Regions from separate parts of the Picosynechococcus sp. PCC 11901 genome, predicted to be linked through region 3. Evidence: predicted binding sites of a transcription regulator. Region 3 holds the regulator's gene; each other region holds the start of a gene.

Region 1 (5,877 bases), 1.1 Mb from region 3:
GCCAATGGCCAAGAGGCGATCGCCCTTTGGCAAACCCAGCCCCCCACCACCGCAACGCCCCTCCTGATCTTGGATCATTCCCTGAGGGAGATCGATGCCCTGACCCTCGCCCAAAATCTCCAACAGCTTTACCTCCAAAAAACCTGCCAGTTACTGCTGCTCACCACGTTTCCCTACAGCCCCACCGATCCCCAAAGCTTCCCCCAACTCACGGCAACCCACCACCTCGTCAAGCCGATTTTATCCCGTCCTCTGTGGCAGGCCTGTCGGCGTTTCTGTGAAAATTTCGCCCAGCCAAACGCTAGAACCTCAGATTCTGGTTCCCAACCTAGCGCAAGCAAACAGGGCCAAAAAATCTCGGCCCGCCTCCTCCTCGTGGAAGATAACCCCGTCAATCAAATTATTATTCGGAGCCTCTGCCAACAGTTTGGTTTTTCCGTCGATGTCGCCCCAGGGGGCACAGAAGCCCTACGGCTGCTCCAAGCAACCCCTGAAAATCAACCCTATCGTTTAATTTTGATGGATTGCCTCATGCCCAAGATGAATGGCTTTCAAACGAGCCAACATATTCGCCGGGGTGGTGGCGGCGATCGCCACCGGCAGATACCGATCATTGCGCTCACCACCACCCTAGGAGAAGCCAACCAAGAGCAGTATTTAGCAGCAGGCATGAACGACTACCTCAGTAAACCCCTCAATCCCCAAACCCTCCGAGAAACTCTCAATCACTGGTTACAGGAACAGTCCCCGACGGGCTAACTTGACCCAAGATTTTTCGCCCAGAAAACAAAAAAAAGCACCCCGGAGGGTGCCCAATGCAGATAATGAATCTTTAAAAGGGTTTAGGAAAAATTACATCATTCCCATGCCAGGCATTCCCATGCCGCCCATGCCACCCATACCGGGCATACCACCACCCATGTCAGGGGCGGGCGCTTCGGGTTCGGGCTTCTCAACGACGAGGGCTTCGGTTGTGATCACCATTCCAGCGATGGAGGCTGCATTTTGCAAAACAGAACGGACAACCTTCGCCGGGTCAATGATGCCAGCGGCAATCATATCGACATATTCGCCAGTGGCCGCGTTGTAGCCAACGTTGAAGTCACTGGTACGAACCCGTTCTACAACCACAGAACCTTCGGCACCCGCGTTATCAGCCAATTGGCGGAGGGGCGCTTCTAGGGCGCGGGAAACGATATCGACACCGAGCTTCTCTTCGTCGCTACTGAGGCTTGCCTTTACTTCAGCGACCTTTTCAGCGAGGTGAATTAGGGTCGTGCCACCACCGGGAACAATGCCTTCATCGACAGCGGCTTTGGTGGCGTTGAGGGCATCTTCGATGCGGAGTTTGCGGTCTTTGAGTTCAGTTTCAGTGGCTGCACCGACTTTAATCACGGCAACACCACCAGCAAGCTTAGCGATCCGCTCCTGGAGTTTCTCCATGTCATATTCGGAGTCGGTTTCAGCCAGTTGCTTACGGATTTGGCTAACGCGGGCGTCAATGTCAGCTTTGCTACCGCCACCGGAAACGATGGTGGTTTCTTCCTTGCTGATGGTGATTTTTTCGGCATTACCGAGCATATCAAGGTCAATGGCTTCGAGGCTGAGGCCCACTTCTTCGGAAATGACCCGACCGCCGGTGAGGACAGCGATGTCCTGGAGCATTTGCTTACGGCGATCGCCAAAACTGGGAGCCTTGATTGCGGCGGCATTGAGGACACCACGGGCTTTGTTCACAACGAGGGTCGCCAGGGCTTCCCCTTCAATGTCTTCGGCAACAATCAACAAAGGACGACCGGAACGGGCTACCTGTTCGAGGGCGGGCACGAGGTCGGCGATCGCCGAAATTTTCTTGTCGGTGATCAGGATGTAAGGATTTTCAAATTCAACGATTTGCCGTTCCTGATCGGTGACGAAATAGGGGGAGATGTAACCGCGATCCAGTTGCATTCCTTCAACTACATCCAGTTCAGTGGCGAGGGACTTGGACTCTTCCACGGTGATCACGCCATCTTTGGTGACTTTGGCCATGGCTTCAGAGATCATCCGGCCTACTTCTTCGTCATTCCCGGCAGACACAGCGGCCACCTGGGCGATCGCCTCTCCTTCAACGGGCTTGGCGATCGCGGCAACTTCCTTCACGAGGAACTTCACTGCCGCATCGATACCCCGGCGCAGGGCCACGGGATTTGCCCCAGCCGTCACATTTTTCAAACCTTCGCGGATCAACGCTTGGGCCATAACGGTGGCAGTGGTCGTGCCATCCCCAGCACTGTCATTGGTTTTCGCTGCCACTTCCCGGATTAACCGCGCCCCCGTATTTTGGAGCGGATCACTAAGTTCAATATCCTTCGCAACGGTGATCCCATCATTCACAATTTGGGGCGCACCATACTGCTTTTCGAGGAGTACATTCCGACCCTTGGGGCCGAGGGTGATTTTTACCGCATCGGCAAGGGCATTAATCCCTGCTTCGAGGGAGCGTCTAGAGTCATCCTTGAAAGAGACAATCTTAGCCATAGGAGTTTGCGTTATAAAGTTTTACGTCACTAGCAAATTTAGCACTCCTAGGGGGCGACTGCTAATGTTTTCTGGTTTCGGCGATGCAAACGGGCCAAAAGCGCTCTAAAAAAGCTTTTCAAGCAATTTGTCTTTTGTGGCTACATATTTTCTTTAAAAAATCAAGTGAGGGATCTCATACCTTTCCCCCCAATGAACCGAAACCCTACCCCCTACTTTTTCTCGGACTGATCTGTGGATTGGGTTAATTTGGCGATCGCCGCCTTGGCCCGTTGGGGTTGACCCCAGAGAATCGTTTCCTGTTTATAAATGCACATTCCTGGTTTGGCCCCCTTGGGTTTATAAACGTGCTTGGGTTTTGTATAAACAATGGGCACCTGATCGCTTTGGCTGGCGCGGCTGTAATAGGCTGCAAAATCCGCCGCCCATTGCAATTCCGCCTCATCGGGAACTGCACCGGGTTCTAGTCGTAATAAAACATGGCTACCGGGGATTTCTTGGCTATGGAACCAAAGATCATAATCATTGGCCACCCGAAACGTTAGATGATCATTTTGTTGGTTATTGCGCCCGATCCAGAGTTCTGATCCTCCTGGGGTGCGGTAAATATGGGGTTTAGAAACCGCTTGTTTAGCAGTAGGTTCTCGGTTGGTTTTGAGGTAACTCCCGTGGATCAATTCTGCCTGAATTTCCTGTAAAGCTTCCAAGTCAGTGGCATTTTCGTAACTCGCAATTTGTCCCAAACTGGCTTCAATGTGTTCGAGGTAATGAATTTCTGTTTCTACTTCCTTTAAAAGTGGTTGCACAATGTGATTTGCCCGCTTTAGTTTTTGGTGTTGTTTATAAAAAGCCTGGGCATTTTGGACAGCATTTTTATCCGGTTGGAGGGGAATTTTAAGGCGATCGCCTGAGGCAAAATCCGTTAGGGCAATTTCAGTTAAACCCGGTTGCCACTCATGCAAATAGGCCATGAGTAAATCGCCGTATTGACGGTATTGATCCGCTTCGGTGGATTCTGTGAGGCGCGTTCGGAAAAGTTGGGCCTTTTGCTGCAATTTTGCCAACAGGAGACTAACTTTCTGGTTGAGTTGGTGGTGCAGTTGTTGGAATTGTTGTTGATTAAGGCGGCTTTGATAATAGTGATTGAGAGTTGGCTGTAGGGGCAAACAAAATTCATCCGACTGCCAGGTGACCACTTGGTATTGGTTGTCCTGGAGCGTCAGGCAAAACTGTCGCTGTTCTAGGCAAGCAAGCCACCGTTGCCATTGCTGAAAAAGACTTTCCCAATCGTTAGCGGTGAGGGTATCCGTCGTTTGCTCAGGGGTTAACTGGGCCGCGCCAATCATCCCTTCTAGAAGAATAGGACTCACGCCCCGGTAATTTTCGAGGATTTGTTTTTTCAGGGATTTGGGTAATAGGGCGATTCTTTCTTGCCAGCGTTCAAAGGATTCTGTAGGGCTGGGCGCTGTTTTCGTCAGGGCTGGGGGAAATTCGTAGGGTTGGCCAGTTTGGACGGGGCGGACGGTGGAGCGATCGCCACTAATTTGTTGGGCCGTAGTGACAATTTGCTGATCGGCATTGGCGAGGATTACGTTGCTATGTTTCCCCATAATTTCGACGTACAAATGCCATTGGGGGACTTCTCCAGGGCGGCGACCAAACTGAAAATCCACCACCCGTTCCCAGGGTTGGATCAGTTCAATTCCCAGCAAGGCCGAACCTTTGATGAGGTGGCGCAGTTGGTCGCTAAAGGTAAAGGTATCGGGATCTCTGGGGGGGCGATCGCCTAAATGCATTCTGGCGGCCTGGGGGTGCCAAGATAACCAGAGCCATTCCCGTTTTTCGAGGGTGCGCAGGGCTAAACAGAGGGTTTGTTTGTCGTATTGATAAACCTGTTCGAGGCGCGCCGGCACCCAGTCCCGCTGTAATTCCGTGACCAGGGCCACCAAGGTTGTGTAGTCTACTGCCTGAATTTTCATTGCTGCTCGATTCTCCCCAATGCCGATGCCACGGATGCGCAGTCTTGGATCTTAGGGGCTTTCGCTAAAACTATCCAGGTAAGCGCCGATATATTTTTTCATTCGTTCGATGAAATAGGCCGAAAACAGTTCCCCATAGTCTGCTTCTACGAGGGCGATCGCCTCATTTAAACGGTGATGACCACAGGCGATAAACTGCGCCGTAGAAATGGCATGGAACTGCGATTCTGCCCCAGGCAGATTATTTTTAAACGCATCAATGTAGAGTCCCCGCACCCGCCGCACATAGTCTGTTTCCCAATCGCTAAATTCAACAGTGCCGATGCTGGGAAAGGTCAATTCTACATTTTTCATAAAGCCCATCACCATGTTCATACATTGCCGGGTCTGCTCGATGGGGAGCGCTTGGGCCGCGCCACGCCGATAGGCCCATTGGGTAATGCCGTTGGTCACTTCTAGGGCACGTAGTTTTGCTAGTTTATCCAGGGTTTCCGTCGGGAAGCGATCCAGATCTTGCAATTGCTGTTCAATTTCGGCTTGAAAACCAGCAAAATCCGCCGCAAAAAATTCCTTGAGTTCGTAAATTTCCGCTAACTTCTGCCAGTTAATCTGTCGCTGTGGTGCCATAATCATGCCTCAAGCTTCCGTGCAAAATCTACCATTCATCCCGCCGTCGCCGTTGGGGTGCAGTCCATTCCAACTCCGCTAACTCTGGGTCTTCTTCCAGTTCAATTTGCCACACTTCCTTAAAGGGATTGACAACTTTTAGAATGGCATCGCCGACAAAATCTTTGACAAACTCATCTTTTTTACTGAGCTTAAATTGCTCCTGCACTACTTCCGTGATCCCGCCATCGCCCCAATCCTGATCGTGACGAAAATATTCAATGAAACTTTTGCCCGCGATGCGCGTGAGGTAGGCGGCTGTTACCCCCTGGATTGCTTTGCCCACGAGGTATGTAGCAATGTTTGTTTGGAGAATTTTTGCAAGGATTTCCACCGCCCCTTTAACAACCCCTAAACTGACCAGGGTTTTGCCGAGAGAAACAGCTAATTCTTTACCGCGATCGCCATCGATTTCGCAGCCATACACCCGACCAATTTCCATCACCATCTGGGCATTCACCGCCGCCGTCGCCAACATATCCACCACGGGCAGAGGGGTTACAGCAATTACTCCAGCGCCAATCCACTGGTAGCGTTCAATCACCTGTTCGGCCTGTTTTTTCCGTTGGTGTTCAATGATTTTGCGGGCTTCTTCCCCCAGGCGTTGGGATTGTAGAAGAAGATTATCTGCTAACAAATCATCCCCTTCGGCCCGCAGCACCACCGCTAAACGTTTCACTAAGGGCATCACGTCCGGCTCTGGGGTAAAAAT
Region 2 (5,877 bases), 490 kb from region 3:
TGGCAACCTACCTCATTGAAGTTGGTACAGAAGAACTCCCTGCTGATTTTGTCGCGGCGGCGATCGCCCAATTAAAAGACCGCGTTTCCCATAGCCTCACGGAGTATTTTCTCACCCCAGACGGAATCGAAGTCTACGGAACCCCCCGACGCCTGGCTGTGTTAATCCAAGGGTTGCCAGACCAGCAGGCTGATCGGGAAGAAGAAATTAAAGGCCCCCCCGCTGCCGCCGCATTTAAAGAGGGTCAACCCACCAAGGCCGCTGAAGGCTTTGCCCGCAAACAGGGGGTTGAACTCTCCGCCCTGGAGGTGCGCCCCACGGAAAAAGGAGACTTTGTTTTTGTCCAAAAGAAAACCCTCGGTCGCCCGACGCCAGAAATTTTGCAGGAACTGGTTTTAGGTTGGTTTACGGCCCTCGAAGGGCGGCGCTTTATGCGGTGGGCCGATGGTGATCTGCGCTTTCCGCGGCCGATCCGCTGGCTGGTTTCCCTTTGGAATGATGCTGTTTTGCCCCTGGAATTGGTGAACGGCTCCGGTAAGTTGGAAGCGGGTTGTATTTCTCGTGGGCACCGGATTTTACATCAAGGGGAGGTGACCCTGAACAATGCGGCTGATTATGTGGCGACCTTGCAACAAGCCTTCGTGGAAGTTAATTCCCAGGTGCGGGAAGAAAAAATTGTTGCTGGTGTAAAAGCGGCGGCGGCAGAGATTGGTGGTGAAGCAGAAATGCCCGCTGATCTCCTCGCTGAAGTGGTGAATTTGGTGGAATATCCCACAGCGGTAGTCGGCGACATTGAAGCGGAATTTTTAGAGCTACCCACAGAGGTAATTACGACGGTGATGGTAACCCACCAGCGGTATTTTGCGGTGCGCGATCGCCAAGATAAAACGAAGCTCCTCCCGAAATTTATTACGATTTCCAATGGTGATCCCAAGAAATCAGAGATCATCGCTGCGGGGAATGGTCGGGTGATCCGGGCGCGGTTAGCGGATGGTCAGTTTTTCTACCGGGCTGATTGCGATGAACATTTAGAAACCTATCTGCCCCAACTAGAAGCCGTCACCTTCCAGGAAGAACTAGGGACGATGCGGGACAAGGTAGACCGCATTATGGAAATTTCCCAGCAGATCGCGGAACAGCTTGGCCTGTCTGAGGCGGACAAAGAAATTATTGCCAGCACCGCCATGCTCTGTAAGGCGGATTTGGTAACACAGATGGTCTATGAATTCCCAGAACTCCAAGGCATCATGGGTCAAAAGTATGCCCTGGTCAGTGGGGAAGCGCCCGCCGTGGCCGAAGGGATTTTCGAGCATTATCTGCCCCGCAATGCCGATGATATTTTGCCCCAAACCCTTGCGGGTCAAGTGGTGGGCATGGGCGATCGCCTGGATACGTTGCTTAGTATTTTTGGTCTGGGGATGATTCCTTCTGGTTCCTCGGATCCTTTTGCACTGCGACGGGCGGCCAATGCAATTATTACCGTCGCTTGGGACGCGGGTCTGGAAATTGACCTTGGAGAACTGTTAGCCCAGGGGGCGAAGGATTTTGTTACGGCTCACCCCGATAAAACGTCTCCCCTCGAAGCCCTGCAAAGCTTCTTTATTCAGCGGATTCAGACTCTGCTCCAAGATGAAAAAGGTATTGATTATGACCTGGTGAATGCGGTGCTCGGTGATGATACAGAATACACTGAACGGGCCTTAACGGATTTACTGGATGTCGGCGATCGCGCTGCCTTTTTACAGAACATTCGTGACGATGGTCAACTCGCAAAAATCTACGCCACCGTGAACCGTTCTGCAAAGTTGGCCGCCAAGGGGAACCTCAGCACGGATAGTCTCGATCCGACAGGGGTAATTAACCCGGAGAAATTTGCGCAAAATTCCGAGCGCGATCTCTATACCGGCTTAGTGGAACTCGTACCTACCACCGAAGCGGCCCGCACCGAACGGGATTACCAAAAACTGATCGATGGGTTAGCGGCCCTGGCGCCCACAGTTGAGCGGTTCTTTGATGGGGAGGATAGTGTTTTGGTGATGGCAGAGGATCCTGCTGTGCGGGAAAATCGCCTTAATCTCCTTGGGCTGTTGCGGAACCACGCGCGGGTTCTGGCGGATTTCGGGGCGATCGTCAAACAGTAGATCCTTGTTTATTTTTAGAGTCATGGCAGGGACATAAAGCTGTCTCTGTCAGGGTTTCCCCTGAGAAGCAATACAGTTCAATTTTTGGAGCGATCTAAAGTTCGGGAACCCGTACATTATCAGGAGTTGTCTGGATTTAATTTTCTCCGCTAAATTAGCACTCAGAGATTGAGAGTGCTAAACTTCAATCTAGCTAAATTTAGTCGTTTATTGATCTGGAGAAATTATCCATGGCAGCAATTAGCATCAATGTTTCTACCCTCAAGCCCCTCGGCGATCGCGTTTTTGTAAAGGTCAGCGAATCTGAAGAGAAAACTGCTGGTGGGATCCTCCTCCCCGATAGCGCCAAAGAAAAGCCCCAAATCGGTGAAGTTGTGGCTGTTGGTGAAGGGAAGCGCAATGATGACGGTAGCCGTTCCGCCGTTGATGTCAAAGTTGGCGATAAAGTTCTCTACTCCAAGTACGCTGGTACTGATATCAAACTCAGTGGTGATGACTACGTGCTTCTTTCTGAGAAAGATATCCTCGCAACCGTTGCGTAATTATTTTTAGGTTTGACCTAAGCAATCGTTTCAGATTTTTCTATTTTTTCTCGTAAAACGCTCAACCTAGAAATTCAATCATTATGGCTAAATCTATTATTTACAACGAAGATGCTCGCCGCGCCCTCGAAAAAGGGATCGACCTCCTCGCTGAAGCTGTTGCGGTAACCCTCGGCCCCAAAGGTCGGAACGTTGTGCTCGAAAAGAAATTTGGCGCACCCCAGATCGTGAATGACGGTGTGACCATTGCCAAGGAAATCGAGCTCGAAGACCACATCGAAAACACCGGTGTTTCTTTGATTCGCCAAGCGGCTTCTAAAACTAATGACGTGGCCGGTGACGGAACCACTACAGCAACGGTTCTCGCCCATGCCATGGTCAAAGAAGGTCTCCGCAACGTTGCGGCTGGTGCCAACCCCATCGCCCTCAAGCGCGGTATTGATAAAGCGACTGAATTCCTCGTTGGTCGCATCAAAGATCAAGCTCGTCCGGTAGAAGATTCGACGGCGATCGCCCAAGTCGGTGCCATCTCTGCGGGGAACGACAAGGAAGTTGGTGACATGATCGCCAAAGCCATGGACAAAGTCGGTAAAGAAGGTGTGATCTCCCTCGAAGAAGGGAAATCCATGGAAACCGAACTCGAAATCACCGAAGGGATGCGTTTCGACAAGGGTTACACTTCCCCCTACTTCGTCACCGACACCGAGCGCATGGAAGCGGTTCTTGAAGATCCCTTCATCCTCATCACTGACAAGAAAATCACCTTGGTACAAGACCTCGTCCCAATCCTCGAACAGGTTGCTCGCCAAGGTAAGCCCCTCGTAATCATCGCTGAAGATATCGAGAAAGAAGCCCTTGCTACCCTCGTGGTGAACCGTCTCCGGGGTGTCCTCAACGTTGCTGCGGTTAAAGCGCCTGGTTTTGGCGATCGCCGTAAGCAAATGCTCGAAGATATCGCTGTACTCACCGGTGGCCAACTGATCACCGAAGATGCAGGCCTCAAGCTCGACAACACCAGCGTTGATATGCTCGGTAAAGCCCGCCGCATCACCATCACCAAGGACAACACCACCATTGTGGCCGATGGTAATGAGCAGGCAGTTAAGACCCGTTGTGAGCAGATCCGCCGTCAAATCGAAGAATCTGATTCTTCCTACGACAAAGAAAAACTCCAAGAACGTCTCGCGAAACTCTCCGGTGGTGTCGCTGTGATCAAAGTCGGTGCAGCAACCGAAACTGAGATGAAAGACCGTAAGCTTCGTCTCGAAGATGCGATCAACGCGACCAAAGCAGCCGTTGAAGAAGGGATTGTTCCCGGTGGTGGTACAACTCTGGCGCACCTCGCTCCCGAATTGGAAGCTTGGGCGAATGATAACCTCACTGCTGAGCAACTCACTGGTGCTTTGATCGTGGCCCGTGCCCTGACTGCCCCCCTGAAGCGCATTGCTGAAAACGCTGGCCAAAACGGTGCGGTAATCGCTGAGCGTGTGAAGGAAAAAGACTTCAATACTGGTTTTAACGCAGCAACCAACGAATTCGTTGATATGCTCGCTGCTGGTATCGTTGACCCTGCTAAGGTAACTCGTTCTGCAACCCAGAACGCGGCTTCCATCGCTGGTATGGTTCTCACTACCGAGTGCATCGTTGTTGACAAGCCCGAAAAAGATAAGGCTGGTGCGGCTCCTGGTGCCGGTGACTTCGACTACTAAGACTTAAGTCTCAACTCCAAAGTCTGCACAACTAATTTAATTTAACTTAATCCCTCTGATTCATTGCAGAGGGATTTTTGTTATTCTAATAGTCCACGATAAAGTTTATAAAATTTCAGATGAGTGACCTTAAGCTATTTTCCTTTTTTTCGGGGGCTGGATTTCTTGATTTAGGATTTGAATTAAATGGTTTCGATGTTGTCCATGTAAATGAAATTCAAAGTTCTTTTCTAGAGGGATATCAATACTCAAGACAAAAACTAGGAATTAAAAAGCCTTTATTTAACTATTCAATGTGTAATATTGAAGATTTTTCTCATGGAGAAAAATCTCTTGAACTATGGCATTCTGTAGATTTATTGAAAAATCAATCAAATGTTGTTGGCTTCATAGGTGGCCCTCCTTGTCCAGATTTTTCTATCGGAGGTAAAAATAGAGGTAGACAAGGAGATCATGGTAAATTGAGTGAATCATACATTGATTTAATCATTCAACATCAACCTGATTTTTTTATCTTTGAAAATGTGAAAGGATTATATCGAACAAAAAAACATCGAATTTTTTTTGAGTATTTAAAACAAAAACTAAGGACGAACAATTATTTAATCACAGAAAATTTATTGAACTCATTGGAATATGCTGTACCTCAACAAAGGGAACGTATCTTTTTGATTGGGTTTAGAAAAAAATTACTGGAAAGCAAGTTTAATTCTACTCATCTCAATCTTGAAGATTGTTTAACTCTTTATTTCCCATGGAAAAAATATGCAAAATACTCTCTACAGCAAATTGTCAGTTATCCATGGAAAACAACTGAAGAGTTTGTCGAAAAATCCATTAGACCATGTCCAAATGGTATTCCGGAAGAGCTAACTGTCAATTATTGGTTTAAAAAAAATGAAGTAGAGACTCATCCTAATGCCTCATATTATTTCAAACCTCGTGCAGGATTACCTAAGTTTAAAATAATTAAAGAAGGTGATGATTCTAAAAAGTCATACAAACGTCTACATCGCTGGAGATATTCTCCGACAGCTTGTTATGGAAATAATGAAGTGCATTTACATCCATATTTAGCAAGAAGAATATCTGTAGCAGAGGCATTGGCGATTCAGTCTTTACCTAAAGATTTTCAGTTGCCAGGAACAATGAGTTTAACAGCCATGTTTAAAACTATCGGAAATGGTGTCCCGTTTCTGTTGTCTGAATCACTGGCAAAAAGCATTTATGATTTTCTAAAATTTGACAATAAAATCATTAACCATCAAGTTAATAGCCATAATCACCAACTTGTATTATTTTAATAAAATCATCTTTTTGCCAATTCACTAAAAATTTCAAGCAAGGATTTTTTATCACTATAAATATAAGTGTTATCAACAAATCTAGATTGGGTATTTTTTATGTCCAAATATTTCAATACAATTCCATGAGGTGAAATAAGATTTTCAAATAATATTTCATCAGACTTGCTGACTTTAGATG
Region 3 (5,877 bases):
TCGGCAGGAATCCCGCTAAAAGGATCGGCGATCGCACAGAAGGGATCTGCACTGGGATCATCGGCATTTTTGATCAGAAGCGTAAAGGGTCTGGAAACGCCACCGTTAGGATCGACGACGCTGAGATTGAGAGACATCAGGCCATTGCCATTAATGCGAAAGGTGTGGTTAGGGCGATTGGCAATCCAGCCACAAAAGTTACTATTGGTTGGCCCCCCAGCCTGGCCGGTGATTGTCCCGTTAAAGACTTCATTGGAGGTAATGGATCCGTTAGCGGCGATCGTAAAGGTTTCCGGGCCGGCGATCGCCCCTTGAATACCACCAAGACCAGCAGCAATGGTCAGGAGCGTTGTTGCCCCAATAATGGTCGGTGCATAAAATTTTGTCATGGCTGTCCCCCTCCCCAGTTGGGTTATACCGTCAGAGGCTCCCTCGATAAAGTGAGCGTCTAGGCTCTATGAAAGAAAAGATTCCAGGAAAGTTCCACTACTGCTGTTTTGTGAAGGCTTGTTAAGCAAAAAGGCCCTGAAACAGCGATGGCGATCGCCACCTTTAAGATCGATACCAAGCAAAAATAAACCATGGTTGAACATGGGAAGATTCGCAATTTGCCAATCGAGCGGTACCATTTTAAAGGGTTTGAGCGAAATTTCCCGTCACCTTATCATAAACAATTTGATCACCCTCCCCCAAAAGGAGCCGATTAGTAAGCATCTAAGGAGAAAGTCCATGAGTCGCGTGTATGTCTTGCTGTTTAATGCCCGGACAGAAAATGAAGGGATTCACACACTCCAAACTGGCGATCGCAACAAGATTTTAATGTTTGAAGACGAAGATGACGCCACCCGGTTTGGGCTAATGTTGGAAGCCCAGGATTTCCCGCCCGTCTCCATCGAAGCCATGGATGAAGAAGACATTATCGAGTTTTGTCGGGATGCAGATTATGATTGGCAACACGTTGCCGCCGGTGAATTAGCCACGCCCCCCGAAGCAAATGTGACGGATTTAGCTTGGGATCCAGAGGGAAAGCAACAGCCAGCAGAGCAAACCACAGCGTCAGAAAACGATTTGTCGGATACAGAATTAGACCGCATTCGACGTCAATTAGAAGGGCTTTTGTAGTGTATTTGGGTAATAGATTAGATTGACAACATCTTAATGCCCAAGGCGATCAAAACTCCACCGCCAAAAAATTCTACTTTTTCACCTAAGTGCCCGGAAATGAGTTTGGCACAAAATAGGCCCCCATAGGTAGCGCAAAAAGCAGCCAAGCCAATGCTGAGGGAGTAGGGCACAAGCGGTTTACCAATGAGGCCGAGGGAAACGCCCACCCCCAAAGAATCGATGCTGGTGATACTAGAAATAAACAAAATTTTCCACAGGCTATGGATTTTGACGGATTCACCATCGTCATCGCCTGGCTTGGCTCGCATCTCTTGGTAAGCGTTGTAGCACATATGTCCACCCACCAAAACCAATAGGGCAAAGGCCACCCAATGATCGTAGGCCATAATTATAGTCTGGGCAAAACGTCCCAAAATGAAGCCGAGGGCGATCGCCACCCCTTCAGAAAGCCCCGAACTGAGCGCAAAAAATAAAGCCCGTTTTCCAGAAAAGTGACGAATACCAAGGGCTAAGGCAGCGGAAAAAGAGTCAATACTGAGGACAAGGGCGAAAATAATAATGTCTAATTCAAAACCCATAAATGCCGTGGCGATCGCCAACTCGAAAAGAATGCATTTATTACTATAAACGAAAAATCGTGGGTCGATTTATCATAGTTTTTTCATTGTTTCCAAGTTCCACAAAATTATTTAAAAAATTCGTCCCAAAAAGTAATTGTCTATAAATAAATCCCAATTCTCGTGAAACTGAGCGAAATAACAATCTGCTTTCTACTTGGTAAATGACGACTTTAGATTCACAAAAACTGAGGCCAGACGACTGTTAAATTGAGAGCATTTTAAGGCCCATGGCAATCAGAATGCCACCGCCGAAAAACTCTACCTTTTCCTTCAATTGACTAGAAATTAATTGTGCGCAAAATAAGCCCACATAAGTAGCAAAAAAAGCGGAAATCCCGATCCCCAGGGAATAGGGAATTAAGGGTTTGCCCATTAAACCAAGGGAAATACCAACCCCCAAAGAATCAACACTGGAAATGCTAGAGACCAAAAGAATTTTCCAAAGACCATGAATTTTTCTGGGTTCACCCTTATCATCTGGGAATTTTTGCATTTCTCGGTAGGCGTTGTAGCACATGTGAACACCGATAAGGATCAAGAGAATAAAAGCAATTCCTTGATCATAGAAAGTAATGTATTGGGCAAAATTACCCAGGAGAAAACCGAGGGAAATAGCACCGCCACCGGAGAAACCTGAACTGAGCGCAAAAAATAAGGCCCGCTTGCGGGAAAAATGGCGTGCTCCTAGTGCAAGGGCGACGGAAAAACAGTCAATACTCAGCACTAGGGCAAAGAGAAGAATATCTAAGTCAAAGTCCATGAAATCCCCTATGGGTACTCCCCTAAAAAGATTGTGGCGATCGCCATCAACAAAAAAAACAAAAAATTGAATTATTTGATCCTTATTTCCTACGATTCTTAAACCTTAAAAAGCGGCTTTTAAATTCTCAGAAAGATAATCTGCTGTGGCTTCAACTAAGGCGATCGCATTTTCATAGAACATCCGCGTCGGGCCAAGCACTGCAACACTGCCAACGGGCGTTTTTTCTTGGTAATAATATGTGGAAATAAGGGCGCAGGTTTTCATGGGTTCTAGGGGATTTTCGGTGCCGATGTGAATGAGCGTCGGGCGATCGCCTGGTAAACCACTAAAAACCACCGGGAGTAGCTGTTCTTGTTTCGCCTCTAGCAAGTGCAATAGGGTTTGTAACTGCTCAATTTGGGAAAACTCAGGTTGCCGCAGCACTTCCGAAATGCCCCGTACCAGAATTGGCGTCGCAATCGTATTGGGCACAATCTGAGCAATCTTACCCAAAATCGTCTCCAATAACAGCTGACAATGGTGAAAGTCTTCGTCTAAAGCCTGGGGATCAAGGCTGGCAATTTCTTGGAGCGATCGCCCCTGGAGATGGTGATTCAAAAAATTCGATAGAATCTCTAGCTCATCGGGGTCACAGTCCAGGGTCAAGGACAACGATTGGGGTTGATAACTATCCGTCACCACAATCATCATCACCTTCTGATCCCCCAGGGGGAGTAACTGTAGATAGCGTAGGCGAGCATGGTTTTGATGGGGCACCGTGATTAGAGCAATATAACCACTTAACGTCGCCAGGATTTGCGTTGCCCGCTGGAGGGTCGCATCTAGTCCCCAATACTCTGCGGCAGTCTGTTCCTGTAACGTTTGGCTCGCTCGTTTGCGGGTCTGGGAATTGGGGGTGACGAGCTCGTCCACATAGAAGCGATAACCGGAATCAGAGGGGACTCGTCCCGCCGAGATGTGGGGTTGATACAAGAAACCTGCCTTTTCCAACTTGCCCATCACATTACGAATGGTGGCAGAACTGACCTGGAAGTCATATTCCTCCACAAGGGTTTTGGAGCCTACGGGTTCCGCTGTGGAAATGTAATGGTTGACCGTTGCTCGAAAAATATTTTGGTGACGGGGATTAAGAATTTTCTGAGCAACCATACGCCGACAGTAGTGCTTTCAATAACTAAGAAATATAAAAAAATAGTAAAAAAACTTGGCTTAACTTAAGAAAGATTTAAGGTCTAAGTTTGGGTTAGTATAGCTCATTCTTCCCTAGTAGCGCGGTAGGCTTTGATCCACAGAGAGGGTGTAAAGGTGAATCCCACCTTCAATATTGATCACTTGGGTAAAACCTTGTTGTTGCAGCCAATAACACATTTGCGCCGAACGCACACCATGGTGACAAAGCACATAGGTTTCTGCCTGGGGGTCAAAGTCCACGGCAATGCGGGCAGCCCATTGTTCAAATTGACTCAGGGGTAAATTGGTAAAGCCTGGGAGAGCGACAATCTCTAGCTCATCGGGCTCACGCACATCAATGAGTTGCAAAGATTCGGTCGTGGCGACGCGCTGGGCAAAAACCGTGGGACTGACGGCCTGGAGTTGTGGGTTAGAACTAGGGTTGGTCATGGTCAAGCTACTGATAAAAAATTAAGAAGTGAGCATTCCTAGCATTTTCTGACTGCGTTTGGGAAGGCCAAGGCTGAATTGCTAGGGGATCTTCACCTTAGGGGGCGTCAAAGTTAAGGAGTATTGCAGTTCCCCCGGAGAGTCGGTCAAGAAAATTTGGGAATGGTACAAGTAACGTTAGAGGCGTTAGATCTTCTGTCCCACTTTTTGAAGATGGTACAGGGTAAAGCATTTTGCTTGGCGATCGCCTTGATTCTGCGTTAACGATTTATAAATATTGCATTTTTTAAGAAACAGCCATTAATTTTTTTGAGTTTGTATGAACTTTGCAAATTTTCCGTGGTTATCCACGATTATTTTATTTCCCATTATTGCGGCATTATTTTTGCCCCTCATCCCCGACAAAGATGGGAAAACAGTGCGCTGGTATGCCTTGACCATTGGCTTAATCGACTTTGTGATCATCGTGACAGCCTTTTACACGGGCTACGATTTTGGCAACCCGAATCTGCAACTGGTAGAGAGCTATACCTGGGTCGAAGCAATCGATCTGCGCTGGTCAGTGGGGGCCGATGGCCTTTCCATGCCCTTGATTCTTCTCACGGGTTTTATCACCACTTTGGCGATCTTGGCGGCCTGGCCCGTAAGCTTTAAGCCAAAGCTATTTTATTTCCTGATGCTGCTGATGTATGGCGGTCAAATTGCTGTCTTCGCCGTGCAGGATATGCTGCTGTTTTTCTTTACCTGGGAACTAGAACTGGTTCCGGTTTATCTGATTCTGTCCATTTGGGGTGGCAAAAAACGGCTCTATGCCGCAACGAAATTCATCCTCTACACCGCTGGCGGTTCGTTATTTATTCTGATTGCCGCCCTGACCATGGCCTTTTATGGGGATACGGTCACCTTTGATATGACGGCGATCGCCCAGAAAGACTTTGGCATTAACCTCCAACTGCTGCTCTATGGTGGCCTGCTTATCGCCTACGGGGTGAAGTTACCGATTTTCCCTCTACATACCTGGCTCCCCGATGCCCACGGTGAAGCCACGGCCCCGGCCCACATGCTCCTCGCCGGAATTCTCCTAAAAATGGGCGGCTATGCCCTACTGCGGATGAATGCGGGGATGCTCCCCGATGCCCATGCCCTGTTTGGCCCAGTGCTCGTGATCCTCGGAGTCGTCAATATCGTTTATGCGGCCCTCACTTCCTTTGCCCAACGTAATCTCAAACGAAAAATCGCCTATTCCTCCATTTCCCACATGGGCTTTGTGCTAATTGGGATGGCTTCGTTCACCGATTTGGGGACGAGTGGTGCAATGTTACAGATGATTTCCCATGGGCTCATTGGGGCAAGTCTCTTCTTTATGGTTGGTGCCACCTATGACCGTACCCACACCCTGATGCTCGATGAAATGGGTGGGGTCGGCAAAAAAATGAAGAAAATTTTTGCGATGTGGACGACCTGCTCGATGGCTTCCTTGGCGCTGCCGGGGATGAGTGGGTTTGTTGCTGAATTAATGGTATTCGTCGGTTTCGCCACCAGTGATGCCTATAGCCCTACTTTCCGGGTGATCATTGTTTTCCTCGCGGCAGTGGGCGTCATTTTAACGCCGATCTATCTGCTTTCGATGTTGCGGGAAATCCTCTACGGCCCAGAAAACAAAGAGCTTGTGGCGCATGAAAAACTGATCGATGCCGAGCCTCGCGAAGTCTTTGTGATTGCGTGCTTGTTGATTCCGATTATTGGGAT

The links. The regulator HrcA, encoded in region 3, represses chaperone genes, less so after heat shock. The targets are predictions, from matches to a motif close to TTAGCACTCNNANNNTNNGAGTGCTAA.
Region 1: groL (chaperonin GroEL) is a predicted target of HrcA. The motif match lies at 2,559-2,585, and genes of this name have one in related genera.
Region 2: groES (co-chaperone GroES) is a predicted target of HrcA. The motif match lies at 2,296-2,322, and genes of this name have one in related genera.

The regions. Positions count from the first base shown of each region.
Region 1 covers NZ_CP040360.1:781,714-787,590, reverse strand. Annotated here, with positions in the region: gene FEK30_RS04780 (PAS domain-containing protein) at 1-759, shown strand, start outside; gene groL (chaperonin GroEL) at 853-2,520, opposite strand; gene FEK30_RS04770 (Rqc2 family fibronectin-binding protein) at 2,733-4,493, opposite strand; gene FEK30_RS04765 (hypothetical protein) at 4,551-5,126, opposite strand; gene FEK30_RS04760 (YcjF family protein) at 5,155-5,877, opposite strand, start outside.
Region 2 covers NZ_CP040360.1:149,933-155,809, forward strand. Annotated here, with positions in the region: gene glyS (glycine--tRNA ligase subunit beta) at 1-2,141, shown strand, start outside; gene groES (co-chaperone GroES) at 2,372-2,683, shown strand; gene groL (chaperonin GroEL) at 2,767-4,392, shown strand; gene FEK30_RS01860 (DNA cytosine methyltransferase) at 4,512-5,696, shown strand; gene FEK30_RS01865 (Cfr10I/Bse634I family restriction endonuclease) at 5,702-5,877, opposite strand, start outside.
Region 3 covers NZ_CP040360.1:2,746,136-2,752,012, reverse strand. Annotated here, with positions in the region: gene FEK30_RS14325 (lipocalin/fatty acid-binding family protein) at 1-389, opposite strand, end outside; gene FEK30_RS14320 (DUF3110 domain-containing protein) at 730-1,122, shown strand; gene FEK30_RS14315 (manganese efflux pump MntP) at 1,140-1,724, opposite strand; gene FEK30_RS14310 (manganese efflux pump MntP) at 1,948-2,505, opposite strand; gene hrcA (heat-inducible transcriptional repressor HrcA) at 2,611-3,657, opposite strand; gene FEK30_RS14300 (rhodanese-like domain-containing protein) at 3,772-4,128, opposite strand; gene FEK30_RS14295 (NAD(P)H-quinone oxidoreductase subunit 4) at 4,448-5,877, shown strand, end outside.